DNA from 2 places in the Streptomyces sp. NPDC104831 genome. Region 2 is predicted to be linked to the other one. Evidence: riboswitches for the same ligand, from Rfam matches in the RefSeq annotation. Region 2 holds a riboswitch; the other holds the start of a gene.
What was found. Region 2 has a riboswitch for glycine ahead of gcvT (glycine cleavage system aminomethyltransferase GcvT). Riboswitches for the same ligand answer to the same signal wherever they lie in the genome.
Positions count from the first base shown of each region.

Region 1: linked by a shared signal. The riboswitch ahead of gcvP (aminomethyl-transferring glycine dehydrogenase) and the one ahead of gcvT (glycine cleavage system aminomethyltransferase GcvT) in region 2 are both predicted to bind glycine.

Region 1 is NZ_JBVJOT010000004.1:221,913-237,098, reverse strand. It holds gene ACZ63H_RS04915 (DNA polymerase IV) at 1-1,268, shown strand, start outside; gene ACZ63H_RS04910 (PRC-barrel domain-containing protein) at 1,190-1,561, opposite strand; glycine riboswitch at 1,682-1,776, shown strand; gene gcvP (aminomethyl-transferring glycine dehydrogenase) at 1,952-4,837, shown strand; gene ACZ63H_RS04900 (ABC transporter ATP-binding protein) at 4,956-6,122, opposite strand; gene modB (molybdate ABC transporter permease subunit) at 6,119-6,979, opposite strand; gene modA (molybdate ABC transporter substrate-binding protein) at 6,976-7,803, opposite strand; gene ACZ63H_RS04885 (TOBE domain-containing protein) at 7,991-8,386, opposite strand; gene ACZ63H_RS04880 (APC family permease) at 8,482-10,434, opposite strand; gene ACZ63H_RS04875 (hypothetical protein) at 10,930-11,487, opposite strand; gene ACZ63H_RS04870 (DUF5999 family protein) at 11,750-11,956, opposite strand; gene ACZ63H_RS04865 (hypothetical protein) at 12,266-12,868, opposite strand; gene ACZ63H_RS04860 (glutamate-cysteine ligase family protein) at 13,438-14,955, shown strand; gene ACZ63H_RS04855 (CPBP family intramembrane glutamic endopeptidase) at 15,058-15,186, shown strand, end outside.
Region 2 is NZ_JBVJOT010000026.1:76,849-92,034, reverse strand. It holds gene ACZ63H_RS19450 (MerR family transcriptional regulator) at 1-604, shown strand, start outside; gene ACZ63H_RS19445 (EF-hand domain-containing protein) at 664-876, shown strand; gene ACZ63H_RS19440 (ABC transporter ATP-binding protein) at 937-1,722, opposite strand; gene ACZ63H_RS19435 (2-isopropylmalate synthase) at 1,719-3,404, opposite strand; gene ACZ63H_RS19430 (FadR/GntR family transcriptional regulator) at 3,611-4,324, shown strand; gene ACZ63H_RS19425 (NADPH-dependent F420 reductase) at 4,526-5,188, shown strand; gene ACZ63H_RS19420 (glycoside hydrolase family 25 protein) at 5,208-5,762, opposite strand; gene ACZ63H_RS19415 (WD40 repeat domain-containing protein) at 6,050-7,207, opposite strand; gene ACZ63H_RS19410 (hypothetical protein) at 7,194-7,601, opposite strand; gene ACZ63H_RS19405 (L-serine ammonia-lyase) at 7,672-9,039, opposite strand; gene glyA (serine hydroxymethyltransferase) at 9,143-10,408, opposite strand; gene gcvH (glycine cleavage system protein GcvH) at 10,423-10,800, opposite strand; gene gcvT (glycine cleavage system aminomethyltransferase GcvT) at 10,936-12,054, opposite strand; glycine riboswitch at 12,098-12,211, opposite strand; glycine riboswitch at 12,212-12,316, opposite strand; gene ACZ63H_RS19385 (AAA family ATPase) at 12,495-13,163, shown strand; gene ACZ63H_RS19380 (enhanced serine sensitivity protein SseB) at 13,230-14,021, shown strand; gene ACZ63H_RS19375 (enhanced serine sensitivity protein SseB C-terminal domain-containing protein) at 14,193-14,981, shown strand.

The DNA.
Region 1 (15,186 bases), on a different contig from region 2:
AGCAGGTGATGAGGCTGCTGCGGGAGCTGTCGCCGCTGGTGGAGCCGCTGAGCCTGGACGAGGCGTTCGTGGACCTGGAGGCCGGGGGCGCGGCCTGGGACGAACAGTCGGCGCGACGGGCCGGGGAGGAGCTGCGGGCGGACATCCGGGCGGTCACCGGGCTCACGGGCTCGGTGGGGCTCGCCGCCTCCAAGATGCTCGCCAAGATCGCCTCCGAGCAGGCCAAGCCGGACGGCCTCGTGCTGATCGAGCCGGGCACCGAACGGGAACTGCTCGCGCCGATGCCGGTGCGGACGCTGCCGGGGGTCGGGCCGGCCACCGGGGACCATCTGCGCAGAGCCGGGATCACCACGGTCGGGGAACTGGCGGAGGCCGGCGAGGACGAGCTGGTCCGGCTGCTCGGCAAGGCGCACGGGCAGGCGCTGTACGCCATGGCCCTGGCCCGGGACGAGCGGCCGGTGGTGGCCGAGCGGGAGGCCAAGTCGGTGTCGGTGGAGGACACCTACGACGTGGACATCCACGACCGGCTGCGGGTCGGCCTGGAGGTGCGGCGGCTGGCCGACCGGTGCGTGCGGCGGCTGCGCGGGGCCGGGCTGTCCGGGCGGACCATCGTGCTCAAGGTACGGAGGTACGACTTCTCCACCCTGACCCGTTCCGAGACGCTTCGCGGGCCGACCGACGATCCCGTGGTCATCCGGGAGGCGGCGGCGCGGCTGCTGGACTCCGTGGACACCACCGGCGGGGTACGGCTGCTCGGCGTCGGCGTGTCCGGGCTCGCCGACTACACGCAGGAGGACCTGTTCGCGCAGGCGATGCCGGTGCCGGTGGACGAGGAGCCGGAGGAGGACGCCGCCGAGGCCGAGGGGGAGGGGCCGGACGCCGCCGAACGTCACTGGCGGGCCGGGCAGGATGTGCGGCACGCCGAGCACGGGCCCGGCTGGGTCCAGGGCAGCGGGGTGGGCAGGGTGACGGTGCGGTTCGAGACGCCGCAGTCCGGGCCGGGCCGGGTGCGGACGTTCTTCGTGGACGATCCCGCGCTGGCGTCCGCCGACCCGTTGCCGCTGGTCACGGACCCTCCCCGCATCCCGGAAGGCGCCCAGGCCGCGGAAGGCGCCCGGGCCGCGGAGGAGCCGTGCGTCACGGAGACCGGGGACCGGGAGGACGCGCGCGACCGGCGGGAAGGGTCCTCTCAGCCCTCCTCCGAACCCGCCAGCTTGCCGAAGTCGTGGTCCGGCAGCGCGGAAGGGGAGGCCGTGTCCAGGCCGTAGTGGTGGTAGAGCTGGAGTTCCTGCTCGGGGGAGAGGTGGCGGCCCACGCCGAAATCCGGGGCGTCCTTGATCAGGGCGCGGTCGAAGGGGACGCGCAGGGTGCCGTCGACCAGCTCGCTGGGTTCCAGGGGCACGAAGGCGTCCCGGGAGAACAGGCCGGTGCGTATGGCCGCCCACTCGGGCACACCGGTCGCGTCGTCCAGGTACACCTCGTCGATGGTGCCGATCTTGGTGCCCTTGCGGTCGAACGCCTTGCGGCCGATCAGGCTGCGCGGATCGATGTCGGTCTGCACGGTCCCTCTCCCTCCACGTGGTCGCAACTCATCCGTAAGCACTACCAAAGAGCACATTCGGGGAGGCGGCCACTCGAAGACCGCACCATTGACCTCGCTGGTAGGCTGACAAGCGGCTGCTGACCCCGCGCGGGAGAGTCCTCCGACCACCTCGGAGGCGCCGAAGGAGCAACTCCTCCCCGGAATCTCTCAGGCTCACGTACCGCACGGACGAGGTCACTCTGGAAAGCAGGGCGGGTGTCGACGGCTCCCGCCCTCACCGACGGTGAAAGCCGGGGCCCGCGGGCCCCCGGTGAAGCTCTCAGGTGCAGATGACAGAGGGGGAGGCCGTCGGGGTGCCCGTGCCGGGGCGCCCCTCGCAGGTCGCGCCAGACCAGGAGGCCTCCGCACATGACCGCCCCTCGCATTCCGCTCTCCGAACTCGAAGCGGGCATCCCCTTCGAGCAGCGCCACATAGGGCCCGACCAGGAGGCACGGGCCAAGATGCTCGCGCAGGTCGGGTACGGCTCGCTGGACGAGCTGACCGCCGCCGCGGTCCCGGATGTGATCAAGAACGCCGACTCGCTGGACCTGCCGGGCGCCCGCACCGAGGCCGAGGTGCTCGCCGAACTGCGCTCACTCGCCGGCCGCAACCAGGTCCTGCGCTCCATGATCGGCCTGGGCTACCACGGCACCTTCACCCCGCCCGTCATCCTGCGCAACGTCATGGAGAACCCGGCCTGGTACACGGCCTACACGCCGTACCAGCCGGAGATCTCCCAGGGCCGCCTGGAGGCCCTGCTGAACTTCCAGACGATGGTCGCCGAGCTGACCGGGCTGCCCACCTCCGGCGCCTCCCTGCTGGACGAGGGCACGGCCGCCGCCGAGGCGGTGGCCCTGTCCCGGCGCATGGGCAAGAACAAGAAGGGCCTGTTCCTGGTCGACGCGGACGCGCTGCCGCAGACCATCGCCGTGATCCGGACCCGTGCCGAGCCGACCGGTGTGGAGGTCGTCGTCGCCGACCTGTCCGCCGGCATCCCGGCGGGGATCGCCGAGCGCGAGATCAACGGCGTGCTGATCCAGTACCCGGGCGCCTCCGGTGCCGTACGGGACATCAAGCCCGTCATCGACCAGGCGCACGAGCTGGGCGCCCTGGTCACCGTGGCCGCCGACCTGCTCGCCCTGACCCTGCTGACCTCGCCCGGCGAGCTGGGCGCGGACATCGCCGTCGGCACCACCCAGCGCTTCGGCGTGCCGATGGGCTTCGGCGGCCCGCACGCCGGCTACATGGCCGTCCACGAGAAGTTCGCGCGCAGCCTGCCCGGCCGCCTGGTCGGCGCCTCCGTCGACGCCGACGGCCACAAGGCCTACCGGCTCGCGCTGCAGACCCGTGAGCAGCACATCCGCCGTGAGAAGGCCACCAGCAACATCTGCACCGCGCAGGTGCTGCTCGCCGTCATGGCCGGCATGTACGCCGTCTACCACGGGCCCGAGGGCCTGAAGACGATCGCGCGGCGCACGCACCGCTACGCCACCCTCCTCGCCGCGGGCCTGCGGGCCGCCGGCGTGGAGATCGTGCACGGCGCGTACTTCGACACCGTGACCGCGCGCGTGCCCGGCAAGGCCGCCGGGATCGTCGCCGCCGCCCGGGACAAGGGCGTCAACCTGCGGCTCGTCGACGCCGACCACGTCTCCGCGGCCTGCGACGAGACCACCGACCGGGCCGGGCTGGCCGCCGTCTGGGCCGCCTTCGGCGCCGAGGCCGACATCGAGGCGCTGGACCGGGCCGCCGAGGACACCCTGCCCGAGGCGCTGCTGCGCACCGACGACTACCTCACCCACCCGGTCTTCCACCAGCACCGCTCCGAGACCGCGATGCTGCGCTACCTGCGCCGCCTGGCCGACCGCGACTACGCGCTCGACCGCGGCATGATCCCGCTGGGCTCCTGCACCATGAAGCTCAACGCGACCACGGAGATGGAGCCGGTCACCTGGCCCGAGTTCGGCCAGCTGCACCCCTTCGCGCCCGCCGAGCAGGCGCAGGGCTACCTGACCCTCATCCGTGAGCTGGAGGACCGTCTCGCCGAGGTCACCGGCTACGACAAGGTGTCCCTCCAGCCGAACGCCGGCTCCCAGGGCGAACTGGCCGGTCTGCTCGCCGTCCGCGGTTACCACCGCGCCAACGGCGACGACCGGCGCACCGTCTGTCTGATCCCGTCCTCCGCGCACGGCACCAACGCCGCCAGCGCGGTGATGGCCGGCATGAAGGTCGTCGTCGTCAAGACCGCCGAGGACGGCGAGATCGACGTCGAGGACCTGCGCGCCAAGATCGAGCAGTACCGCGAGGAGCTGGCGGTACTGATGATCACGTACCCGTCCACGCACGGGGTGTTCGAGGAGCACGTCGCCGACATCTGCGCGGCCGTGCACGAGGCCGGCGGCCAGGTGTACGTCGACGGCGCCAACCTCAACGCGCTCGTCGGCGTCGCCAAGCCCGGCCACTTCGGCGGTGACGTCTCCCACCTGAACCTGCACAAGACGTTCTGCATCCCGCACGGCGGCGGTGGCCCGGGCGTCGGCCCCGTCGCGGTCCGCGAGCACCTCGCGCCGTACCTGCCGAACCACCCGCTCCAGCCGGAGGCCGGCCCGGAGACGGGCGTGGGCCCGATCTCCGCGGCCCCGTGGGGCAGCGCGGGCATCCTGCCCATCTCCTGGGCGTACGTCCGGCTGATGGGCGGCGAGGGCCTGAAGCGGGCCACCCAGGTGGCCGTCCTGTCGGCGAACTACATCGCCAAGCGCCTGGAGCCGCACTTCCCGGTGCTCTACACCGGCCCCGGCGGCCTGGTCGCGCACGAGTGCATCATCGACCTGCGCCCGCTCACCAAGGCGACCGGCGTGAGCGTCGACGACGTGGCCAAGCGCCTGATCGACTACGGCTTCCACGCGCCGACCATGTCGTTCCCGGTGGCCGGCACGCTGATGATCGAGCCGACCGAGTCCGAGGACATCACGGAGCTGGACCGTTTCTGCGATGCGCTGATCGCCATCCGCGCGGAGATCGAGAAGGTCGGCTCGGGCGAGTGGCCCGCGGAGGACAACCCGCTGCGCAACGCCCCGCACACCGCCGCCGCGCTCGGCGGCGAGTGGACGCACGCCTACAGCCGCGCGGAGGCCGTCTTCCCGGCCGGTGTCCCGGCCGCCGACAAGTACTGGCCGCCGGTGCGCCGCATCGACCAGGCCTTCGGCGACCGCAACCTGGTGTGCTCCTGCCCGCCGCTGGACGCCTACGAGGACTGAGCGAACCACCGCCGAACGGCTCCGCCCGGGTTCCCGGGCGGAGCCGTTCGCGCTCGCTACGGGGTGGCGAGGGCGGATGCCCGGGGGCACGGGCACCCACCGTGGAGCGCGGATCCGCTCAGGCCGGGTACGCGTGGGTCTGGGCCGCCTTGACCGTCGCCCACACCGGTGCGCCGGGACGCAGGTCCAGCTCGGCGGCGGCGACCGTCGTCAGGTCCGCCGTGAGCGGCAGCTCGCCGGTGAGGTCGGCGCGGATCTGGTCGCCGTGCGTCTCCAGGCCGGCGACCTCGCAGCGCCACAGGTTGCGGGCGCTGGCGCCGGAGGGCCGGTCCCGGAACAGGGTCACGGCGGACGGCGGGAACGCCACGAAGGCCGGGCCGGACAGCTCCTCCGTCGTGGTGATCGCGGGCCCGGATCCGAGGCGCACGGTGTGTCCCGCGGCCTGTCCCCGGTAGAGGTTGAGGCCCACGAGCCGGGCGATGTAGTCGGTGCGCGGGTGGCGGGCGATGTGGGCGGGGCTGCCCTCCTGCACGACCCGGCCGTGCTCCACGACCACCAGGCGGTCCGCGAGCACCATGGCGTCCAGCGGGTCGTGGGTGACCAGGACCGAGACCGCCTCGAACTCGGCCAGGTGGCGGCGGAGCCGGGCGCGGACCTCCAGGCGGGTACGGGCGTCCAGGGCCGCCAGCGGCTCGTCCAGGAGGAGCAGGCGGGGGCGGGTGGCGAGGGCGCGGGCGAGGGCCACGCGCTGGGCCTGGCCGCCGGACAGCCGGCGCGGCTTGGCACCCGCGTGGTCGGCCAGGCCCATGCGGTCCAGCCAGGCCGCCGCGAGGGCCCGGGCCTCGGCCTTGCCCGCGCCCTGGCAGCGGGGGCCGAAGGCGACGTTGTCCAGGGCGGACAGGTGGGGGAAGAGCAGGTAGTCCTGGAAGACGACGCCGACCGGCCGGGACTCGGGGGGCGTGTGCTCCAGGGCGGTGCCGTCCAGGCGCAGGTGGCCGTCCGTGAGGGGGGTGAGGCCGGCGAGGGCGCGCAGGGCGGTGGTCTTGCCGGCGCCGTTGGGGCCGAGGAGGGCGAGGACGTCCCCGGGCGCCGCCGTCAAGGTCACGTCCAGGCGGAATCCGGGGCGGTCGACCACGAGGCGGGCGTCCAGGCCGGTGGCCGGAGAGGGGTTCCTGGCCGCGCCGGCCGTGCGGCTCTCGTCGTCGGGTGCGGGCGGCCCCTGCGGGGGCGGAGCGCCGTGGGGGGAGGGGGCCGGCCTGCCGGGGCGGGGGGTGCTGTGGGTCATGGGGTGGTCATCCAGCGGTCTCTGAGGGCGGCCAGGACCGCGATGGAGACGGTGAGCAGGACCAGGCTGAGGGAGATCGCCGCCTCCGGGTCGTTCTGCAGGGCGAGGTAGACCGAGAGGGGCATGGTCTGGGTCCGGCCGGGGAAGTTGCCCGCGAACGTGATCGTCGCGCCGAACTCGCCGAGCGCCCGCGCCCACGCCAGCACCGCGCCGGCCGCGATGCCCGGCGCGATCAGCGGCAGCGTGACCCGGCGGAACGCGGTGAAGCGGGACGCGCCGAGCGTGGTGGCCGCCTCCTCGAAGCGCGGATCGGCGGCCCGCAGCGTGCCCTCGACGCTGATCACCAGGAACGGCATCGCCACGAACGCCTCCGCGATCACGACCCCCGCGGTGGTGAACGGCAGGGTGATGCCGAACCACGCGTCCAGCCACCGCCCCACCACCCCGTTGCGGCCGAGGGCCAGCAGCAGGGCCACGCCGCCGACGACCGGCGGCAGCACGAGCGGCAGGGTGACCAGGGCCCGTACGAGGCCCCGCCCGGGGAAGTCCGTGCGGGCCAGCAGCCAGGCCAGCGGCACACCGAGGACGAGGCTCACGGCGGTCGCCGCGGTCGCGCTGATCAGCGACAGCTGGAGCGCCTGCCACACCTCGGCGCTGCCCAGCTGCTCCGGCAGACCGCGCCAGGGCGCGCGGACCAGCAGCGCGAGCAGCGGCAGCAGCAGGAACGCCAGCGCCAGCAGGCCCGGCAGCAGCAGCGGCAGCGGCACCCCGCGCCGGCCCCCCGCGCCGGTGCGGCGGCGCCGCGGCCGGCCCGTGCGCAGGCCGGTCGCGGCGCCGGGCTCGTCGGGCGGGGTCACGGCTGGAGGAACCCGGCCTCGCCGAGCACCTTCCGCCCCTCGGCGGACCGCACGAGGGCGAGGAACGCCTTGGCGGCCCCGGGGTTCCCCGCGTTCTTCAGGACGGCGATCGGGTAGTCGTTGACGGCGCCCGCGGACTCGGGGAACTCCACGCCCTCCACCTTGCCACCCGCGGCCCTGACATCGGTCTTGTAGACGACCGCGGCGTCCGCCTCCTTCAGCTCCACCTTGTTCAGGGCGCTCTTGACGTCCTGCTCGTAGGAGACCGGGGTGAGCTCGACCCCGGCGGCGTCCAGGGCCTTGTGGGCGGCGGAACCGCAGGGCACCGTCGCGTCGCACAGGACGACCTTCAGCCCGGACCGGGCGAGGTCCTTCAGGGAGGACACCTTGTCGGGATTGCCCGGCGGGGTGGCGATCTCCAGCTGGTTGCGCGCGAACGTGACCGGGGTGCCGGACGCCTCTCCCCCGTCCGTCACGGTCTTCATCGTGCCGGGGCTCGCGGCGGCGAAGACGTCGGCCGGGGCGCCGCTGGTGATGCTCGCGGCGAGGGTGTCGCTGCCGCCGAAGCTGAAGCCGACCTTCGTGCCGGGGTACCGGTGCTCGAACTCCTCGCCGAGGGCCGTGAAGCTCTCCTTCAGGGAGGCGGCGGCGAACACGGTGACCGTGCCGGACGGCTTCGGGGAGCCCGACGCGCCCGAGGAGCCGGACCCCTGCGTGTCCGGCGAGCCGGACGAGGAGGAGCAGGAGCTGAGGGCCAGTACGGCGACGGCGCCCGCACCGGCCAGTCGCAGCGACCGCCGGGTGCGGCGCACGGAACGGGTCATCACGGAGCTACTCCTCGGTTCTGGGGACAACGGTCGCGCCCTGGCACGCCCGTGGCCCGGCCGTGCGGCGATGATACTGCCGCACTTGCCAGGCAGAAGTCTCCTGTCGCATCGCATGAGCCGGGAAGTTGCGGTTTGTAGCTTGCATGTGCGTTCTCGTGGCGCGTTCGGAGCCCGGCGCGCCCGGTCAGCCGCGGTCGATGTGGACGTTCGTGGACTTCACGCGCGCGGTGGCCTCCATGCCGACCTCCAGGCCCAGTTCCTCCACGGCCTCCCGGGTCAGCAGCGAGACGAGCCGGTGCGGTCCCGCCTGGATCTCCACCTGGGCGGCGACATCGCCGAGCTTGATCGCGGTGACGATGCCGGGGAAGGCGTTGCGGACGGAGGTGCGGGAGGTCTCCTCCTCGCCGCCGTCGCCCTTGGCGAGTTCGACGGAGAACGCGGCGAGGTCCCTGCCGTCGACGAGCCGCCGCCCGGACTCGTCGCGGTGCGTGGCCACGCGGCCGGCGTCGGCCCAGCGGCGGGCGGTGTCGGGGCTGACGCCGAGCAGCCGCGCGGCCTGGCCGATCGTGTAGGACTGCATGCCGGTCACGATAGGCCCGCCCGCCGGTGAGGGGGACGCGGGGTCGGCCGCGGCGCCCCGCGTGACACCCTCTGGTGCGGGACCGGCGGACCGGTTCAGCCGGTGTGCACCCGGGGCCGGCGTTCCCGGTCCGGTTCCGCCTCGCGCAGCACCTCCCGGGTGACCGGGGCGACCTCCCCCTGGCCGAAGAGGAAGAAGCGGAGGAAGTTGGCGAACGGATTGCCCTCGGTCCACTCGAAGTAGATGTGCGGGGTGCGGCCCGTGAGGTCCCGGACGTGCAGCAGCAGCGCGGCGAGGGCGTTCGGGATGGAGGCGGACTCCAGCGTCAGCACCCGGTAGCGGCCGTGCAGCACCTCTCCGCGCACGGTCAGCCCCGCCTCGAACTCGGACGGGTCGGTGACCGTGACCTCGACGAAGACGAAGTCCTCCTGCTCCGGCAGGTCGTTGTCGGCCTTGGTCTGCTCGGCCTTGTCGCGGTACTCGGCCTTGTCCCGGCGGCCGGGCTCGTTGGCGATGAAACGGATGCGCCGGTGGGCCATGTCCCGGACGAATCGTTCCGCCAGCGGGTCCAGCGTCACGCTCGTCACGCGCAGCTCGAAGGCGCGGGCCAGCCGGGACAGCAGTGAGATCAGCATGATGCCGACGATGAAGCAGGCACCGATCTTCACACCGTCCGGACGCTCGATGACGTTCACCACGGTCGTGTAGAGGAACACCGCCGAGACCGCCCCGAAGCCGAGGGTCCAGCCCCGCTGGCCCGCCCTGCGCGCGGCGATGGTCACCGCGATCGCGGCCGAGCTGATCAGCACCAGCACGCCGGTGGCGTAGGCGCCGCCCTGCTTGTCGACGTCGGCGTCGAAGATCCAGGTCACCAGGAAGGCGACCAGGGTGAAGACGATGACCATCGGGCGCACCGCCCGCGCCCAGTGCGGGGCCATGCCGTAGCGGGGCAGGTAGCGCGGCATCAGGTTGAGCAGGCCGGCCATGGCGGAGGCGCCCGCGAACCACAGGATGGCGATGGTCGAGACGTCGTACACCGTGCCGAAGACGTTGCCGAGGTACTCGTGCGCGAGGTAGGCGAGCGCGCGGCCGTTCGCGCCGCCGCCCCGCTCGAACTCCCGCTCCGGGATGAGCAGGGTCGTGATGAAGCTGGTGGCGATCAGGAAGCAGCTCATCACCAGCGCGGCGGTGGTCAGCAGCTTCTTGGTGTCCCGGATGCGGCCGGCCGGTCGCTCGTCGGTGTCGCCCGGGTCGCCCTGGACGTGCGGCATGACGGCGACGCCGGTCTCGAAGCCGGACAGGCCGAGGGCGAGTTTCGGGAAGACGACCAGCGCGACGCCGATCATCGCGAAGACGTTGCCGTGCTCCGTGGTCAGGGCGCCGCTCCAGTCCGTGATCACGTGCCCGGCGGTGACGACGTGCCACAGGCCGGTGATCACGACGACGACGTTGAGCAGCAGGTAGACGCCGACCAGGGCGACCGCGACGCCGATCGCCTCGAGGAAGCCCTTGAGGAAGACCGCGCCGAGCAGCGCCACCAGGAACAGGGTGATCACCATCTGGTGGCCGTGCAGGGCACCGGTGAGGTGCGGGTTCTCCACCAGGTGGGTGGAGGCGTCGGCCGCCGAGAGCGTGATGGTGATCAGGAAGTCGGTCGCCGCGAAGCCCAGCAGGGTGAGGACGAAGAGCTTGCCCTTCCAGAAGGAGAGCAGCCGCTCCAGCATCGCGATGGAGCCCTCGCCGCGCGGACTCTCCTCGGCCACGCGGCGGTAGACCGGCAGGGCGCCGGCCAGGGTGACGACGACCAGCACGATGGTCGCCACCGGTGACAGCAGGCCGGCCGCCAGGGCCGCGATGCCGGGCTGGTAGCCGAGGGTGGAGAAGTAGTCGACGCCGGTCAGGCACATCACCCGCCACCAGCGCTGGCCCCGGTGCGCGGGCTCCGGCTCGGCGTGCGGTCCCGGATGCTGCTTGGCCAGGTCGGACAGGCCCTCCAGCAGCCAGGCCCGCAGGCGGCCGGTACTGGGAGGATGTTCGGTCGCGGCCATCGGTGTGCTCCTGACATGCGGCGGCTCTTTCCGGCCATCACCCGGACGGCGGCACCAGCGTAAGCAGAGAGTGATGCTCGGGCCCGTGGATCGGCGGGCCGACGGCGTCAAGCTTGCGTTAAGAATGGCCCGGGAGGGCGCGGGCCGCACGAAGAAGCGGAGGCCGGGGGCGGTGTGCCGGGTGGGCGCCGGGCGGGTGGGCCGGTCGCGGGCCGGGCCGGGCAGCCGGGGGTGACGGACACCGAGCGTCATGGCGGGCGCCGCCCGGGCGGACCGGCGGCTCGGGCGGCGGGCGTACGCGGCTGGACGGCCACCGGCCGGGCGAGCGTGCCGGGAGGGTGGCGTGGACCTCGCGGGCCGGGGAAGCGGCGTGGTGCGGCGTGGCGCACGGCGTGTGGGGCCCTGGCGGCCGGGGCGTGCCGTCGCCCGTCGCGGCGTACGACGCCGGGATCCCTGCCGGTCGGGCGGTCCGTTACGCGTCGGGCCGTCCGGCGGTCACTCCATGCCCGATGCCCGGAACACGCCCCGCGCCGTCTCGCGGTCCACTCGGCGGGCGAGGGCGTGCAGCGCGGTCGTACCGGTCAGCAGGAGTCCGGCCGCTTCGGCGTGACGGGCGCCCTCGTCGAGCCGGTACCACAGGTCCGGGTTGCGGATCAGCACCTCGGGGTCGATCTCCACCCGGCCGCCCCGCGCGTCCCGCAGCACGAGCCGCAGGCCGGCGCCGTCCACCGGGCGCACCGCGGTCAGCAGATCGGTGCGGACCCGGCGGGTGCGCCCCAGGCGCCGGGCGGCCAGCCAGCCCGGACCCGCCGATACGCGCGCCGGGTACAGGACGAGGAACAGCAGCAGGGCCGTCGGCGGCCACAGCGCCCCGCGCCACCAGGTCAGCGAGCCGGCCGCCGTGTCCAGGCACAGCAGCAGCGCGAGCAGTGCGAGCGCGTAGCGGACCGCGCCGCGTACCTCCCCGGCCCAGGCCCGGTCGTACGCCACGGCCGCCGTGCCGGTCGGGGACGGGCCGGTCGCCCGGGGGCGGATGTCGTCGCGGTGCTCCATGGGAAAGACGGTAGACCGGCCGGCGGCCGGTGGTGACCCTCGTTGACGGCGCCCTGACGGCCCGGGAGTCATTCTTGACGGGACCGTATCGCCCCTGCCCGCACCGCCTCGAACGGAGCCGGCTCGTGGCGGGCGGATGTCGTGGGGCGGGCCGGCGCGGGTTCCTCGGCCGGCACGGGACCCGGGGCGTGCGGCGCGGGCACGTGTCGGGGCCGGTGCGCACCGGTGGGTGCGGCCGGCCCCTGGGATTGCCGTGCCGTGCTCAGGCGGCGGTCATCACCTGGTCCGCACCGAGCGGGCGGTGCGGGTCGATGATGCGGCCGTCGGGCAGCAGCTCGCCGGTGTCCTCGAAGAGCAGGACGCCGTTGCACAGCAGGCTCCACCCCTGCTCCGGGTGGTGCGCCACGAGGCGGGCGGACTCCCGGTCGGCGGATTCGGCTGGCGGGCACGGCGGCTGGTGCTGGCACATGGGCGGGATCTCTCGGTCTGTCGTGATCATGTCCGTCCCCCGTGATGAAAGAGTCGGTCTGCGTCCAGTGTTCTCTCCCGCGCGTCATTCCGCAGGGTTTTCCCACCACCGCTTCTCACAGGTTCATGACGCGTCACCCGCACGGGCGGTTCATTCCAACTCCACGGTCACTTCGGGTGGTTCGCACTGGCCGGAAGGGACTAGTCCGGACGATGCGACCGCCGGCGACCGCCGTATCCCGGGTTCGCCGGGCCCGGAAAGCAGTCGTACCCCGCTTCCCGGGCGGGAAGCGGGGTACGCGGGTGTCGGTCAGGCGGCGGGCGAGCCGAGCGCCGTCGGGCCGAGCAGTGGGAGAGGAGTCGCCCGATGGGTCAGCACCGGAAGCAACTCGGCGACGCGGAAGGGACGGTGCGCCGGAATGCCCGGCGGGGCCGGTGCCAGCGGGACGAGGAGGTCGGTGGCGGCCGGGTGGCCCCCGGTGCCGTCGCCCGAGCAGTCGCCGTGCAGCCACAGGGTGAGCATGTACAGGCCGGGGACGGACAACAGCCTTGCCTGGTACGGCAGTTGAAGGGCCTCGGCCTGCTCCAGGGCGCGCTCGGTGGAGGTGACGTACGGGCCCTCGAAGAAGTGCGAGAAGGTCCAGCCGTCGGGGGTGAGCATGGTCTCGGCCGCGGCCACCGCACGGTCGCCGGACCGGATCAGGAACCGCCAGCCGGCCAGCCGGGTGGCGGACAGGCCCTGCTCGGAGATGCGGTCCCAGACGTGGACCGGCAACGGCAGCTCGGGGGTGGTGGGCCCCTGCGCGGCGCGCAGGGAAGGAGTGCGCGCCTCGCGGACCGCGGTGGGGGAACCGAGGGCGGCGAGGACGGAGCGCAGGGCGGGCGCGGGGGCAGGAGGGACGTGCAGCGGCATGTGGGTCGCCTCTCATTCGACAGGCGCGGCGGCGCGAGGAGGGGGTGGGGCGGACGGCGCTGTCTGCTCACGGAAGGCCGGAGAGGTGGGGCCCGGGTCGGGTGTGAACGAGGGTGCGGCTCGGCCCGCCGCCCGTCGACCGGGACGGCAGGAACCCCTCGGAAACCAGGTCCGAGGGTGCCACCTCTGCCTTGCGCCGCAGTTTATACGACGTTTGTTCGGCCGATGTTTCGGCTATCCGCTTCCGGTTCCCGGGACAAGGCCGAATTAAGTCGTCGATTTGCCGAACTCCTCCCGATTCCTGGTCCGGACCGCCGCCGCTGACCTCGCGTTACGCTTCGGTAGTGGACGGCCGAATGTCGTCGGCGTTTTTCACGAGGTGTTCGGGGCACCCGAGGGAGCAACCTGCGGCATGCCTAGTGAATGTGCCGCCGGGAACATACCGACAGAGTAATGGGCGGCGGGCCGGAGCGGGACGTTATCGATCGCTTCGGCTGGGCATCATCCCACCTGACCCGGGAGCCCAGCGGCCGGAGCGCCGGCCCGCCCATCCGAGGAGGGACACTTCGATGGGGGAGAAGGTCGTGGCGGGGCAGTTCGACCTGTCCGATCGCCAGCGCTACCGCGAAAAGCTCCAGAAGTGTCTGACGGGGCTGGAGCGGTTGTTGCGGGAGAAGCGATTCGATCGCCCGAAGAATCTCATGGGAGTCGAGATCGAATTGAATCTCGCCGGTAACGACGGCATGCCGAAAATGTTGAACGAGCAGGTGCTGGAACGTATCGCCAGCCGTGATTTCCAAACAGAACTCGCCATGTTCAACCTGGAAGTGAACATAGCGCCCCACCGGCTGGGCGGCCGGGTTTTCGACCAGCTCGCCGAAGAGCTGCGCACCTCGCTCGCCTACGCCGACCGCAAGGCCGGGGAGGTGGACGCGGGCATCGTGATGATCGGCATCCTGCCCACCCTCGGCAGGGACGACCTGGTCTCGTCCAACCTCTCCGAGGCGGACCGCTACACCCTCCTCAACGACCAGATCGTCGCCGCGCGCGGCGAGGACTTCCGGCTCGACATCGACGGCGTGGAGCACCTCGTCTGCACGTCCAAGTCGATCGTGCCCGAGGCCGCCTGCACCTCCGTCCAGCTGCACCTCCAGGTCACCCCGGACCGGTTCGCGGACGTGTGGAACGCGGCCCAGGTGGCGAGCGCCGCGCAGATCGCCGTGGGCGCCAACTCGCCGTTCCTCTTCGGGCACGAGCTCTGGCGCGAGTCCCGGCCCCCGCTGTTCCTGCAGTCCACCGACACCCGCCCGCCCGAGCTCCAGGCTCAGGGCGTACGGCCGCGCACCTGGTTCGGCGAGCGGTGGATCTCCTCCGCCTACGACCTGTTCGAGGAGAACCTGCGGTACTTCCCGGCGCTGCTGCCGATCTGCGACGACGAGGAACCGCTGGAGGTCATCGAGGCCGGCGGGGCGCCCCGGCTCGCCGAACTGGTGCTGCACAACGGCACCGTCTACCGCTGGAACCGGCCGGTGTACGACGTCTCGGACGGCCTTCCGCACCTGCGCGTGGAGAACCGGGTGCTGCCCGCCGGGCCGACCATCACCGACGTCATCGCCAACGCGGCCTTCTACTACGGTCTCGTCCGCGCGCTCGCCGAGGAACCCCGGCCGGTGTGGACACGACTGCCGTTCGCCGCGGCCGAGGCGAACTTCGACGCGGCGTGCCGGTACGGCATCGACGCGCGCTTCACGTGGCCCCGGCGGGGACGCTACGGCGGCACGGGCGAGGTCGACGCGGTCACGCTGGTCCGTGACGAGCTGCTGCCGCTGGCCTCGGCCGGGCTGGACGCGTGGGGCGTGGAGGCCGCCGACCGGGACCTCTACCTGGGCGTCATCGAGGAGCGCTGCCGGCGCCGGGTCAACGGGGCGTCCTGGCAGGCGGCCACCTTCCACCGGGCACTGGAACAGGGCCTGTCCCGGGAGGCGGCCCTGGCGGCCACGACGCGCCGGTACGCCGAGCTGATGCACGGGGGAGAGCCGGTGCACACCTGGCCGGTGGGCCTGCCGGAGCCGGTACCGCTCGGCTGAGGTCCGGCGCGGGGCGGGGCGGGGTGCGGGCTTCCCGCGCGCTTCTGCGATCCTTGCCGGGCGAAGGCGGGCCAGGGGCCCACGAGCCGGCTGGAGGCGGGAGTGCGGGTGGAGGCTGACGTGGTGGCCGGTTCCCCGGAGGGGGCGGGCGTTCCGCGGCGGACGCTGCGGGACGAGACGCTGCTCGTGCTGGCGCTCTCCCTCGGGGCGAGCGGAGTGTCCGCGCTGATC
Region 2 (15,186 bases):
CGCGGTGCTGTCGACCGTCGCCCGAAGGGGCGCCGAGGCGAAGGAGACGACACTCGTGAACAAGCTCGCGCGGCTGTCCGCCGCCGAACGACAGCGGATCATGGAGGAGTTCGTGGCGGAGACGCTGCACGGACTGGACACCGTGGACCCCGACGTCCAGGAGCGGATCCGGCGCACCGCCGTCCACCTGGCGGAGGACCCCACGCCCGAGGAGGTGGACGCCTGGGTGGAGCTGGCGGAAATGCTCCAGGACCCGGGGTTCCGGGCGCAGATGCGCCGGGCCGTCGAGTTCAACGCGGCCGACCGGCGGCCCGGTGAGCCGCGCGGGCGGACCCTGTGGTTCGCCAAGCGGCTCGTGGAGCTGGCGGCCCCCGCCCGTGAGCGCGGCATCGATCCGACCGACCCCGCCGCGGAGGAGGTGCTGGAGGAGCTGTTCGGCGACGCCGACCGGGCCGACGCGCTGGAGCGCATGACGGCGGGCTTCGACGAGCGCGTGGCCCGCTACCGGGAACTGCTCGCCGTGGTGAACCGGCAGCCCGCCCCACCGCACGCCGAGGACTTCGCCTGGGTGGTCGCCGCACTCCGCGCTCGTGCGGGCCGTTAATCTGACCAGCGTCAGTACGCCAGTACGGCATGAGAAACACGAGTAAAAGGGGCGGATCGGTGGCGGACATCGAGGAAGCACGCAAGCAGTTCCAGCGGATCGACGCGGACGGTGACGGATTCATCACCGCCGCGGAGTTCAAGTCCGCCCTGGCGCAGCAGGGTGACTGGAACGTCACCGACACGGTCGCGGAGGCCATCATCAAGTCCCGCGACCTCAACGGCGACAAGGTCCTGTCGTTCGACGAGTTCTGGTCCTACCTGAACAAGTGACCCCATGACGGCAGGGGGTGCCCCGCCCCGGGCGGACCGGGCACCCCCTTCGTCACACGGTCACGCGCGCCGGATCCGCACGCTCCAGCGGCCCTCGTGCCGCTGGAGCGCCAGCGGGAGCCCGAAGCACGCGCCGACCCGGTCTCCGGTGAGCACCGAGTCGACCGGACCCGAGGCCAGCACCCGGCCCGCGCGCAGCAGCACGGCGTGCGTGGTGCCCGTCGGCAACTCCTCCAGATGGTGCGTGACCAGCACCGTCGCCAGCTCCGGACGCTCCGCCCGCACCTTCTCGAGCGCTTCGAGGAGCCGCTCCCGGCCGGGCAGGTCCAGGCCGGTCGCCGGCTCGTCCAGGAGCAGCAGCCGCGGCTCGGGCATCAGCGCCCGCGCGATCAGCGTCCGGCCGCGCTGCCCCTGCGACAGCGTCGGCCACCGGGCGTCCCGCAGCGCGCCCAGCCCCAGCGTGTCCAGCAGCGCCTCGGCCCGCTCCAGCTGCTCCGGGGTGGGCCGCCACCGGGGGACCGGCTCGACGGAGTTCGTCGCCCCGGTCAGCACCACGTCCCGCACCCGCAGCGGCGAGGCCAGCGGATGGCGCGGGTCGACATGACCGATCAGGGCCCGCAGCTGACGCAGGTCCACCCGGCCCAGCCGGTGCCCGAGCACCTCCACCGTGCCCCGGGTCGGGTGCACCACCGCGCCGAGCAGCCCGAGCAGCGTGGACTTGCCCGCTCCGTTCGCGCCGAGCAGCGCCCAGTGCTCACCGGGCCGCACGGTCAGCGACACCTCCTGGAGCAGGGGCCGCCCGTCCCGGACGACATGGACGTCCTCGGCGCGCAGTACCTCCCTCACCGCACCGCCCGGTTCACCGCGGACAGCACCGCCCGCACCCCGGCCGACGGGCCCGTGCCCGCGCCCCAGGCCGTGACCCCGGCGACCCGGCACTTGGCGAAGGACGCCGTCGCGTCCTGGGCGAAGTCCAGGATCTCCACCGTGAGCCCGGCGCCGGCCAGCGCGTCGGCGAAGGCCGTCGCCACACCGGCGCCCGTGCCCTCGTGGTCGCCGACGCGGTCGCCGGCCTCCAGGGTGCAGACGAAGCGGTGGACGCCGGGCGCCTCCTCGTGCGCGGACCAGGCGTGCAGCCGTACCGCGCCCTCGGTCAGATAGGCCGCCCGGAACAGCTCGTACAGCTCCTTGGGCGTGGCCTCCCGGCCGCTGTCGTCCGTCGCCTCCTGCACGATCCGCGCGAACTCCGGCCGCATGTCCGGCGGCAGGTCGATCCCCGCGTGCCGGTTCAGCAGGTACGCCACTCCGCCCTTGCCGGACTGGGAGTTGACGCGGATCACCGCCTCGTAGGACCGCCCGAGGTCGGCCGGGTCGACCGGCAGGTACGGCACCTCCCACGGCGCCTCCCGCTCGCTCAGCCCCGCCTCGGCCGCCCGCCGGGCGTGGTGGGCCAGCCCCTTGCTGATCGCGTCCTGGTGGGTGCCGGAGAACGCGGTGTGGACCAGCTCGCCGGCGTACGGGTGCCGGGGGTGCACGGGCAGCCGGTTGCAGTGCTCCACCGTCTCCCGTACGGCGTCGATGTCGCCGAGGTCCACCATCGGGTCGACGCCCTGGGCGTAGAGGTTGAGGGCGAGGGTCACCAGGTCCACGTTGCCGGTGCGCTCGCCGTTGCCGAAGAGGCAGCCCTCCACCCGCTGCGCCCCGGCCAGCATGGCGAGTTCGGCGCAGGCCACGCCCGTGCCGCGGTCGTTGTGCGGGTGGACGGAGAGGATGACGGACCGCCGCCGGGACAGGTTGCGGTGGATGTACTCGATCTGGTCGGCGTAGACGTTCGGGGTGGAGATCTCCACCGTGGCCGGCAGATTGTGGATCACCGGCCGGTCGGGGCTCGCGTCCCACAGCCGGGTGAGTCCGTCGCACAGTTCCAGCACGAAGTCGGGTTCGGTGAGGTTGAAGGTCTCGGGGGAGAACTGGAAGCGGACACCGGGCGCGTCACCGGCGCGCCGCGCCATGTGCCCGGCCGCCTCCCGCACGGTCCGCCACACCTCGGCCCGGCTCCGCCCGAGCACCACGTCCCGCCACACCGGCGAGGTCGCGATGTACAGGTGGACGACGGCCCGGGGCAGCCCGGCGATCGCGTCGAAGGTCCGGTCGATCAGGTCGGCGCGGGCGGGCGTGAACACCACGGGCGTCACGTCGTCCGGCACGGCGCCGTCGCGCACGAGGTGGCGGACGAAGTCGAAGTCCGTGCGGCTCGCGGAGGGATAGCCGACCTCGATCTCCTTGAAGCCGGTCGCCACCAGCAGATCGAAGAAGCGGCGCTTGCGGGGCGTGTCCATCGGCTCGGCGAGCGCCTGGTTGCCGTCGCGCAGGTCGACGGGGACCCACAGCGGGGCGCGCTCGACGCGGGCGGAGGGCCAGCGGCGGTCGTCGGCCGGGACGCGCACGCGGTCCTGGTAGGGGCGGTAGCGGTGGTACGGCATGCGGCTGGGCCGCTGCGGGTTCCAGACGGGTGGGGCGGTGGTCATCGTCGGCTGTGGCCTTCGGCTCGGTCGGACGGTGACCGGCAGCACGGAGCCCCGCGGCGGGGCGCCGGTCGCGTCAGACCCCGCCGCGGCAGCCGAGAAGAAGCAGACCGCGGATCATGCGGGGTACGCTAGCGACTCCTCCGCTCCTCAGACAAGTGAGAATCGTCGGGCAAGCCCCGTACTCCCCGGACAAGTTGGTGACGTCGATGCCGCTCGGTGCCCTCCGCCCCAGCCCGCTGGTCGAACAGGCCGCGCAGCGCCTGCGCGAACAGATCGCGGCCGGACACTGGCCGGTCGGCGGCAAGCTGCCCGGCGAGACCACGCTGGCCAGGGAGCTGGGGGTGGGCCGCTCCACGGTCCGCGAGGCCCTGCGCGCCCTCGCCGGCGCCGGCCTGGTCCGGCCCCGGCACGGCGCCGGGGTCTTCGTCACCGCCACCGAGCCCGTCGCCGACTGGCCCGCCCGGCTGCGCCGGGCCGCGGTCACCGACGTCTACGAGGTCCGCATGGGCGTCGAGGTCCAGGCCGCCCGGCTCGCCGCCCGGCGCCGCACCCCCGAGGACATCGCGGCACTGCGGGCCGTGCTGGAGGGCCGCCGCAGGGCCGTCACCGCCGATGACGCGGCCTTCGTGGAGGCCGACATCGCCCTGCACGCGGCCGTGGTCGACGCCGCCCACAACCCGGTGCTGACCGACCTGTTCACCGAGTTCGTCCCCGTCCTGCGCGAGGGCCTGATCGGCCTCCTGGACCTCACCCGCCTGCGCGAAGCCGATCCCGGGACCGGGGACCACACCCACACGGGACTGATCGAGGCCGTCGTCGCCGGCGACCCGGAGACGGCGGCGACCACCCTGCACGCCGAGCTGGAGTCGACCCTGGGGCTGCTGCGGGCGGGGAGCGAGGGGACGGCGCCGGCGCCCTGACGACCGCCGGGGCCGCCCACCGGCTCATCCCGCCGCGGCCGCCCTGCGGTGCCGGCCCGGAGGCACTCCGAACTCGCGTTTGAACGCCTTGGCGAAGGCGACCCCACCCGTTCGGCGCGGGACCGGAATAGGCCGACGGTCCGCGGGGTTGACCCGGGCGGCAGAAGCATGCACACGCATGAATTATCCGGAAGGTCGGCCATGAAGATCGGCATCATCGGTGCGGGAAACATCGGCGGCAACCTCACCCGGCGGCTCACCGCCCTCGGCCACGACGTCTCCGTCGCCAACTCGCGCGGCCCCGAGACCCTGAAGGACCTGGCGGCGGAGACCGGCGCCACCCCGGTGCGCGCCGAGGAGGCGGCCGAGGGCGCCGAGGTCGTCGTCGTCACCGTGCCGCTCAAGGCGGTCCCGGACCTCCCCGCCGGCCTGCTGGACGGGGCGGCCGAGGGGGCCGCGGTGATCGACACCAACAACTACTACCCCAAGCAGCGCGACGGCCGGATCGACGCCATCGAGGACGACGGCCTGACCGAGAGCCGCTGGGTCGAGCGGCACCTCGGCCACCCCGTGATCAAGGCGTTCAACGGCACCTACGCCCAGGACATCCTCGACCGCCCGCTGCCCGCCGGCCACCCCGACCGGATGGCGCTCCCCGTCGCCGGGGACGACGAGGCCGCCAAGGCGAGGGTGCGCGCCCTGATCGACGAACTCGGCTTCGACACGGTCGACGCCGGCGGCATCGACGACTCCTGGCGCCAGCAGCCCGACACCCCGGTCTACGGCCTGCGGGCCGGCGCGGACGCGGTACGGGCGGCCCTGTCGGAGGCGTCCGCGCAGCGCCCGGCGGACTTCCGGTACTGAGAAGCCCGCCGCCCGGCCCTCAGGGCGTGGCCCAGTCGCGCAGGTCGTCCTTCTCCGCGAAACGGGCCACGTTCTTGTCGTGGGGCTCGCTGGTGTACTGGTGGAACCGCCACTTGGCCTTGACGCGGGGCTTGCCCGCGGTGACGTAGTCGGCGATCCACAGCCCGTCCCCGGCGTAGGACGTGGTGTCGATGTTCAGCCAGAAGTGGCGGTTGCAGTAGAGCACGACCCGGTTGTCCGGCCGCAGCTCCTTGAGCCTGCGGATGAAGCGGTCCTTCTCCGCGTTGCTCGCGTGCGTCCCCTCGCCGGTGTTCTCCCAGTCGACGGCGAGGACGTCGCCGGGCCGGTCCGGGGTGTGGCGCAGGAAGTAATCGGCCTGGGCGCTCAGATGGCCCGGCCACAGGAAGTGGTAGAAGCCGACGACCAGGCCCGCGTCGCGCCCGCGCTTGGTCTGGGCCGCGAGTCTGGGGTTGACGTACGAACGGCCCTCCGTCGCCTTGATGAAGACGAAGGAGAGGCCGTCCGTGGCGTAGGAGGAGGACTGGAAGGCGCTGACGTCGATGCCATGGAGCATGCAGGGGTTGTGCCCTGTGCGTCCGTGGCCGGAACCTTCGGCCCGGAGCCGGAACGTGGCGTGCCGGACCCGTCCGGCCCCGTGCCCGCCTTGTCGTTGGAGCCCACCTTCATCTCCACCTTGACGACGGCCGGCGGACGGCCGGGGCGGAGTCGGTTCCAGAGGGCCATGTCGTCCAGGTGGCCCGGACAGCTGCCGAGGTCCTGGTTACGGCTCTTGCCGTACAGCTCGCTCGGCGTCCTGGCGGCCTCGCGGTCGTTGTCGTCGCCCGGCGCGGGGCGGATCGATCACCGCGCGGCAGTCCCTGGGGGAACAGCGGCCGGCGGGCCGGACGAACGCCACCACAGACTCGCCGTCCCGTCGGCGCCCACGGTGGCCACCAGCCGGGCGTCCGGGCTGAAGGCGAGCGCGGTGACACGCTCGGCCGCGTCACCGAACGGGCCGCCCAGCGGGCGCGGCCTGGCCCGGTCGGTGACGTCCCACAGCCGCACGGTCCGCGCCGCGTCCACGGTGGCCAGCAGCCGCGCGTCGGGACTGAAGGCGAGCGCGGTCGTCCGCTCCCCGGCACCGCCGAAGGAGGGACCCGCGGCCTCGGGGCGCCGGGGATCCGACACGTCCCACAACCGCACCGACCCCTCGGCGCCGGCGACGGCGAGGGTGTGGCCGTCGGAGGAGAACTGGGCGGCGGCGACCGCCTGGTGGAACCGGCTGAGGGTGGTCAGCGGCCGCGGCCGTCCCCGGTCGAGGCGCAGTTCGGCCAGCCGGGGCGAGCCGGTCGTGCCCGAGTCGGCGAAGAGGACCCGGTCCCGGCCCGCCGCCACGGCCTTCACCTCCATCGGGGCGCCGTCCACGGACCACCGGGTCGCCCCGGAGCCGACGGCGAGCGCGCGTACGTCCGGCCCCCCGGCCGCCACCAGCGTGCGGCCGTCCGGACTCGTCGCCACGGCCGTCACCCGGCGCACGCCCCCGCGGACGGGGACCCGCTCCGGGTGCCCGGGATCCGCCAGGTCCCAGGTGCTGGCCGCGGACCGGGTGACCGTCACCAGCAGCCGGCCGTCCGGGGTGAACGCCAGCGCCTCGGCCCGGCCGCGCGGACCGAGCCGTCCCGCGGCGGTCAGCCGCCAGTGTTCCGGGGCGGGCGCCCGGATCTGTTCCGGCTCCACCTCGTGCCAGGGACCGGGCAGCACCTCCTGCACCGCCGCGGCCGTCAGGCACGTGAGGACGACCAGCCAGGTGGTCAGCAGCCCCGGCAGCCGCCGCCCCCGGGCCGCCGGCCCGTATCGCGCCCGCGCCCGCGCGGGAGCCGCGGCGGGCGGCACCGGGCGCGCCCCCAGGGCAGCGCTCAGCCGGGTGCCGGGGCGCGCGTGCGCCGCCGGCGGCGGGTCGGCAGGGCGGACGGCCAGCGCCAGCACCAGACGGCCGAGCGCGCTGTCAGCTCGCAGCACTGGACCCCCTCGGCTGCGACAGCGCCTCTTCCGCGTCCGCGCCGGCCTGCCGGGCGGTGGGCAGCGGGGGCTCGGGCTGCTGACCCGCGCCCGCGCCGGTGATCGGGATCGCCTGGAAGAACTTCGCGACGACCAGCGGGGTGGTCACCCCCACGGCGAACGCGGCGGTCGCGTTCGGCAGCTGACCGGAATTGCCCAGCGCGGCGGTGAGCCCGAACCCGGCGAACAGCCGCAGCCCGATGGCCACCAGCATCACCGGCCGGTCGGCGCGGGTGCGCCAGGGCCAGCGCCAGCGGCTGCGCGGACCCGTCGGACGCATCAGCGCCGAGAGGTTGAGCGCCTCGGCCACACTGCTGCCGAGCAGCCCCCACAGCGCGGGGTACAGGTCGATCACGCCACCGATGGTAGCCCTCGGTGAGGTGAAAAAAGCTATTTGTGACGGTGATGTCGGAAATCGTACCGGTTCAGCACTCGATGATGTTCACGGCCAGGCCGCCCCGGGCCGTCTCCTTGTACTTCACGCTCATGTCCGCGCCGGTGTCCTTCATGGTCTTGATGACCTTGTCGAGGGACACCTTGTGGGAGCCGTCGCCGCGCATCGCCATCTTCGCGGCCGTGACCGCCTTCACCGCGGCCATGCCGTTGCGCTCGATGCACGGGATCTGCACCAGGCCGCCGACCGGGTCGCAGGTCAGGCCGAGGTTGTGCTCCATGCCGATCTCGGCCGCGTTCTCCACCTGCTCGGGGGAGCCGCCGAGCACCTCGGCGAGCGCGCCCGCGGCCATGGAGCAGGCGGAGCCCACCTCGCCCTGGCAGCCGACCTCGGCGCCGGAGATGGAGGCGTTCTCCTTGAACAGCATGCCGATCGCGCCGGCGGCGAGGAGGAAGCGGACCACGCCGTCCTCGTCCGCGCCCGGCACGAAGTTGATGTAGTAGTGCAGGACCGCCGGGATGATGCCGGCCGCGCCGTTCGTGGGGGCGGTCACCACCCGGCCGCCGGCCGCGTTCTCCTCGTTGACCGCCATGGCGTAGAGCGTGATCCACTCCATGGCGTGCGCCAGCGGGTCGCCCTCGGCGCGCAGCTGGCGGGCCGAGACCGCCGCGCGGCGGCGCACCTTCAGCCCGCCGGGCAGGATGCCCTCCCGGGACATGCCCCGCCCCACGCACTCGCGCATCACCCGCCAGATCTCCAGCAGTCCGGCGCGGATCTCGTCCTCGGTGCGCCAGGCCCGCTCGTTCTCCAGCATCAGGGAGGAGATCGACAGGCCGGTCTCCTTCGTCAGGCGCAGCAGCTCGTCGCCCGTGCGGAACGGGTACTTCAGGACCGTGTCGTCCAGCACGATCCGGTCCGCGCCCACCGCGTCCTCGTCCACCACGAAGCCGCCGCCGACCGAGTAGTACGTCTTCGTCAGCACTTCGGCGCCCGTGGCGTCGTACGCCCACAGGGTCATGCCGTTCGCGTGGTAGGGCAGGGCCTTGCGGCGGTGCAGGACCAGGTCGTCGTCGTAGGAGAAGGGGATCTCGTGCTCGCCGAGCAGCGCGATGCGGTTCGCCTGCCGGATCCCCTCCACCCGCTCGTCGGCCGTCTCCACGTCCACCGTGCGCGGCGAGGCGCCCTCCAGGCCGAGCAGCACCGCCTTCGGGGTGCCGTGGCCGTGGCCGGTCGCGCCGAGCGAGCCGTACAGCTCGCAGCGCAGGGAGGCGACGGAGCCGAGCAGGTCCTCGTTGCGCAGCCGGCGGGCGAACATGCGCGCCGCGCGCATCGGACCGACCGTGTGGGAGCTGGACGGGCCGATGCCGATCGAGAACAGGTCGAAGACCGAGATGGCCACGGAGGACTCCTCAAGACGGGGTGGTGCAAAAAGGGCGGTACAGGGGCGCGGGCACCGCACACGCCGGTACTACCAGTGTGCGCGGTGCCCCGCGAAAGGTGACTTACTTGTTCAGACCCGGGTACAGCGGGTGCTTGTCGGCGAGCGCCTTGACGCGGGCCTTGAGCGCCTCGGCGTCGTAGGACGGCTTCAGCGTCTCGGCGATCACGTCGGCGACCTCGGCGAAGTCCTCGGCCGTGAAGCCGCGGGTGGCCAGCGCCGGGGTGCCGATGCGCAGCCCCGAGGTGACCATCGGCGGGCGCGGGTCGTTCGGGACGGCGTTGCGGTTGACCGTGATGCCGACCTCGTGCAGCCGGTCCTCGGCCTGCTGCCCGTCCAGCTCGCTCGCGCGCAGGTCCACCAGGATCAGGTGCACGTCCGTGCCGCCGGACAGCACGTTCACCCCGGCCTCGCGCGCGTCGGCGGCGGTCAGCCGCTCGGCGAGGATGCGGGCGCCCTCCACCGTGCGGCGCTGGCGCTCCTTGAAGTCCTCGCCCGCCGCGACCTTGAAGGACACGGCCTTGGCCGCGATCACGTGCTCCAGCGGACCGCCCTGGAAGCCCGGGAAGACGGAGGAGTTCAGCTTCTTCGCGAAGTCCTTCTTCGCGAGGATGATGCCGCCGCGCGGGCCGCCGAGCGTCTTGTGGGTCGTGGAGGTGACCACGTCGGCGTACTCCACCGGGTTCGGGTGCAGCCCCGCGGCGACCAGGCCGGCGAAGTGCGCCATGTCGACCCACAGGTACGCGCCGGTCTCGTCGGCGATCCGGCGGAACTCCGCGAAGTCCAGCTGCCGGGGGTACGCCGACCAGCCCGCGATGATCACCTTGGGGCGGTGCTCCTTGGCGAGCTTCTCCACCTCGGCCATGTCGACCAGGCCGGTCTCGGCGTCCACGTGGTAGGCGACCACGTCGAACTGCTTGCCGGAGAAGTTCAGCCGCATGCCGTGGGTCAGGTGGCCGCCGTGCGCCAGGTCCAGGCCGAGGATGGTGTCCCCGGGCTGGGCCAGCGCGAACAGGGCCGCCTGGTTCGCGGAGGCGCCGGAGTGGGGCTGCACGTTGGCGTACTCGGCGCCGAACAGCTCCTTGACCCGGTCGATGGCGATCTGCTCGGCCACGTCGACGTGCTCGCAGCCGCCGTAGTAGCGGCGGCCCGGGTAGCCCTCGGCGTACTTGTTGGTGAGGACCGAGCCCTGCGCCTCCATGACCGCGAGCGGCGCGAAGTTCTCGGAGGCGATCATCTCCAGCGTCGACTGCTGGCGGTTCAGCTCGGCGTCGACCGCGGCGGCGATCTCCGGGTCCAGCTCGTGCAGGGGCGTGTTCAGGACAGTCATGGGGCTACGACTCCTCAGCCGGCGGTGAAGGCGGTGTACTCGTCCGCGGAGAGCAGCTCGGCCGGCTCCTCCGTGACGCGGACCTTGAACAGCCAGCCGCCCTCGAAGGGGGCCGAGTTCACCAGCGACGGGTCGTTGACGACGTCCTCGTTCACCTCGGTGACCTCACCGGTGACCGGCGAGTACAGGTCGGAGACCGACTTCGTCGACTCCAGCTCGCCGCAGGACTCGCCCGCGGACACCGTGGAGCCGACCTCGGGGAGGTCCACGAAGACGACATCGCCGAGCGCGTTGGCCGCGTGCTCCGTGATGCCGACCGTCGAGACGCCGCCCTCGGCGTCCGACAGCCACTCGTGCTCCTTGCTGTAGCGCAGCTGCTGGGGGTTGCTCATGGCCTGAATTCTCCTGTACGCGCGGGAGTGATGGTGACGGGGGGACTGGGGAAACCGCTGGTGAGCGGGTGAATGTGCGCAGGGTCACGCGTCGCCGCACGGCCTTGGCCGGACGGGCGCGAGCGTGCCCGGCGGCTACTTCTGGCGCTTGTAGAACGGCAGGGCCACGACCTCGTACGGCTCGTGGGTGCCCCGGATGTCGACGCCGACGCCCGGGGTGCCCGGCGCCGCGTGCGCCGCGTCGACGTAGGCCATGGCGATCGGCTTGCCCAGGGTGGGGGAGGGGGCGCCGGAGGTGACCTCGCCGATCACCTCGCCGCCCGCGACCACGGCGTACCCGGCGCGCGGCACCCGGCGGCCCTCGGCGACCAGCCCGACCAGGACCCGGGGCGGGTTCTGCCCGGCCCGGTCGGCGGCCTCGGCCAGTGCCTCGCGGCCCACGAAGTCGCCCTCCTTGTCGAACTTGACCACGCGGCCCAGCCCGGCGTCGAAGGGGGTCAGGGAGGTGGTCAGCTCGTGCCCGTACAGCGGCATGCCCGCCTCCAGGCGCAGCGTGTCCCGGCAGGACAGCCCGCACGGGACCAGGCCGACGCCCTCGCCGGCCTCGGTCAGCGCCTGCCACAGCCCGACGGCGTGCTCCGGCTTCACGAACAGCTCGAAGCCGTCCTCGCCGGTGTACCCCGTACGGGCGATCAGCGCCGGGACGCCGGCGACCGTGCCGGGCAGGCCGGCGTAGTACTTCAGGCCGTCCAGGTCGGCGTCGGTCAGGGACTTCAGGATGCCGGGGGACTCGGGGCCCTGCACCGCGATCAGCGCGTAGGCGTCCCGGTCGTCGCGGACCTCGGCGGCGAACCCGGCCGCGCGCTCGGTGAGCGCGTCCAGCACCACCTGGGCATTGGAGGCGTTGGCCACGACCATGTACTCGGTCTCCGCCAGCCGGTAGACGATCAGGTCGTCCAGGATGCCGCCGTCGGCCCGGCAGATCATGGTGTAGCGGGCGCGGCCCACGCCGACGGAGGCGATGTTGCCGACCAGGGCGTGGTTCAGGAAGGCGGCGGCCTCGGCGCCGGTCACGGTGATCTCGCCCATGTGGGAGAGGTCGAACAGGCCGGCCCGGGTGCGCACGGCGGTGTGCTCGTCGCGCTCGGAGCCGTAGCGCAGGGGCATGTCCCAGCCGGCGAAGTCGGTCATCGTGGCGCCCAGCGAGCGGTGCACGGCGTCGAGCGCGGTATGGCGGAGTTCGGTACTGCTCATCGGTCGGTCGTCTCCCAGGGCACAAGGACGGGGCGAGGAACGTTCCTCCCCATCTGTCATCGGAACCTGAGAGGTTCGCCGCCACCGCCACGGGGACGATCACGGCTTGCACCTTGGGTGGGACCGCCGTCGCCGGCGGCCCGCTTTTCAGATGTGCCTCGCCCGCGCGGTAACGGGGCCTGAGAGATTCAAGGGAGGGACTTGCTCCTTCGGCGCCCCAGGCGGCCCCGAGGGGGCCCGGGGACTCTCCCGCGCGGATTCAAACGGCCGGTATGCAGTTGGCGGCCTCATCATTGCACGCCACACCCCGGCCATCCAGAGTGCGCCGCTTGTGACCGACCTGTGGCCGTAAGCGCACGTACCGCCGACGGTTGCCCATTACCTTTCCTTTACACAGAACGGGCATGGGATTGACCGAGCCCCTGGGGAGGACGATCACGGTGAACAGGACATCGGCCTACGCCGCCCACACCGGTCTGGCAGTCCCGAAACCGCCCGCCGCGGCGGCCCGGGAACGCGGTGCGGAGCGCCCCGCGCCGGTCGTCCGCGACCTGCGCGACCGGGCCGGCCGCAGCCCGCACGCCCTGCTCTTCGGGCCCCGCGACCTGGTGGTGGTCACCGGCCTGCCGGGCAGCGGCAAGTCCACCCTGATGCACCGCGCGGTCACCGGCCGCCGCGTCGACTCCCAGGACATGCGCGACCGCTTCCAGGCCCGCCTCCCCGGCTTCCTGCCGTACGCGCTCTACCGCCCCCTGGTCCGCCTCGCGCACTACGCCGGGCTACGCCGGGCGCTGCGCACCGGCGAGGGGCTGGTCGTGCACGACTGCGGCACCCAGCCGTGGGTGCGCGCCTGGCTGGCCCGCGCGGCCCGGCGCCGGGGCGGCACCCTGCACCTGCTGCTGCTCGACGTGGACCCCGAGACCGCCCGCCGGGGCCAGCGCGAGCGCGGCCGGGGCGTCTCCCGCTACGCCTTCCGCCGCCACCGCCGCGCCACGGCCCGGCTGCTGCGCGCGGTGGAGGAGGGGGACCTGCCCGCCGGATGCGGCGCGGCCGTGCTGCTGGACCGGGACGCGGCGGACGTCCTCGCCCGCGTCGGCTTCACTCGGTGAGGGGCTGTCAGTGCCACCCGCTAGCCTTCATGGTCACAGCAGTGGTTCCCAGCAGGCGGTAGGCACATGGACTTCCCGGCGGACATTCCCGCGGACTTCCCGGCACCGGCGCACCCGCACCCGCACGGCGGTTGGCCCGGCAACGAGCTGGAGGAGGTGTTGTCGGCCTCCCTCGGCATCCCCGCGGCGGGCGGCCGGATCGTCGAGGTCGTCGGCCGCAGCCTCCTGTGGATCCCGCTGCCGGGCGGCGGGGGCCCGGACAGCGGCCCGCTGGACCTGCCCACGATGGACATCGGCGGCCAGGCCTTCGTCCCGGTGTTCAGCTCCGAGGAACAGCTCCGCCAGGTGGCCGGCTCGCACATGGCGTTCACCATCGCCCCGGCGGTGGAGTTCGCCCGCGGCCTGCCCCCGCACGTGGGCATCGTCGTCAACCCCGAGGGCGTGGTCGGCATACCGCTGCCGCCCGAGGCGGTGGCCGAGCTGTGCCGGGTGGGCCGCACCCCGCTCGACGGCCCGGGCACCGGCGGCCGGGTCCGTCTCTTCGAGCCGGACTGGCAGGACGACCCGGTCGACTTCCTCGCCGCCGCCTCCGCCGAGTTCACCGGGACCGGCGTGGTCCTCACCGCCCGCCGCTGCCTGGCCGCCGTCGAGACGGCCGACCCGGCGCTGTTCGTCGGCGTCGAACTCTCCCGGTGGGAAGGCGACCTGCGCGCCCTCCCCCTCCAGGCCCTCGGCAGGGCCCTGGCCGCGGTCCCGGTGCGGTGGGCGGTCAACCTGGTCCTCCTGGACGTGACGGACGACCCGGTCGCGACCTGGCTGAAGGCGAACGTCCGTCCGTTCTACACATACGCCCACTGAAACGCGCCCTTCAGGGGCGCGGGGAACCGCGCGAGAACCAACACGCACCCGCACACGCGTACGGACGCCAAGGCCCCGGGCCGGCAGGCGCATAAGCTGTGCTCACACGCCGGGTCAAAAAAAGAAGGGGCACACCAGGTGAGCGCGAGCCACAGCGGCAGCGTCGAGCACATGCTGCGCCAGGTCACGCCCGGACGCTACGACGCCTACGAGGCATTGCTGCGCGCCCTCGCCACCCCCTCCTCCGGCCAGATCTTCATGCTCCTGTGGCACGGCCAGGCCGGCGCCCCGGACGCCCAGTACGGGAACATGGAGGTGGACGGCTTCCACTACGCCCCCGGCGTGACCTCCGCTCAGGAACTGTCGGCCAGCGGCTGGAACCGTTCCTACGAGGTGGCCGACGGCCTGGACGTGGCCCGCACCCTCTACCCCGACCACTACGGCCTCTGGCTCAATCCGCACGCCCCGGGCGGCGGCGTCGGCATCCCCTGGCTGGACCTGCGCCGCATCGCCACCGGTCTGGACCGCCAGCCGGCCGGTCCGCTGCGCCTGTCCGAGCCCGGCATCGAGATCCCGCAGTTCTACGCCCTGCTCGCGCAGAACGCCCACCGCACCCCCGCGCTGCGCTCACTGCGCCGCGCCTGGGTGCAGCCCGCGCTGGGGGCGCCGTACCTCGCCATCGGCCTGGACGTGTACGACACCTCGCCCGCCGCGGTCGACTCGGTGCGGGCCATGATGCAGCAGTCCATCGGCGCGGTCCCGGAGGGCCTGCCGGTCTCGACGGTCGCCATGACCGACGCCCACGATCCGGTGGTGATGTGGATGCGGGCCAACGCGCGCCCCTTCTACGACCGCGAGGCACACGCCCCGGTGCCGCCGCAGTCCCCGCTCCAGGTGCCGGCCCCGCCGCAGACCCCGGCCGGCGGGTACGGCTATCCGCCCGCGCCGGGCGGCTACTGACCAACCGCGCCCGGAGACGGTCTTGTTGACGCACACGCAGAATCCATCGGCCCGGGACGCTTCTGCGCGCGTAGACATCGGCCGAACCTCCCGAACCGCGTAGATTCGCCGTTCTGTCCCAACTGGCCCGCGTCCGGGGTCCGTTACCCACTGTTCGGATAACGGAATCCCCTGCACTGCATCACGGTTGCGCATACTTTCGCCG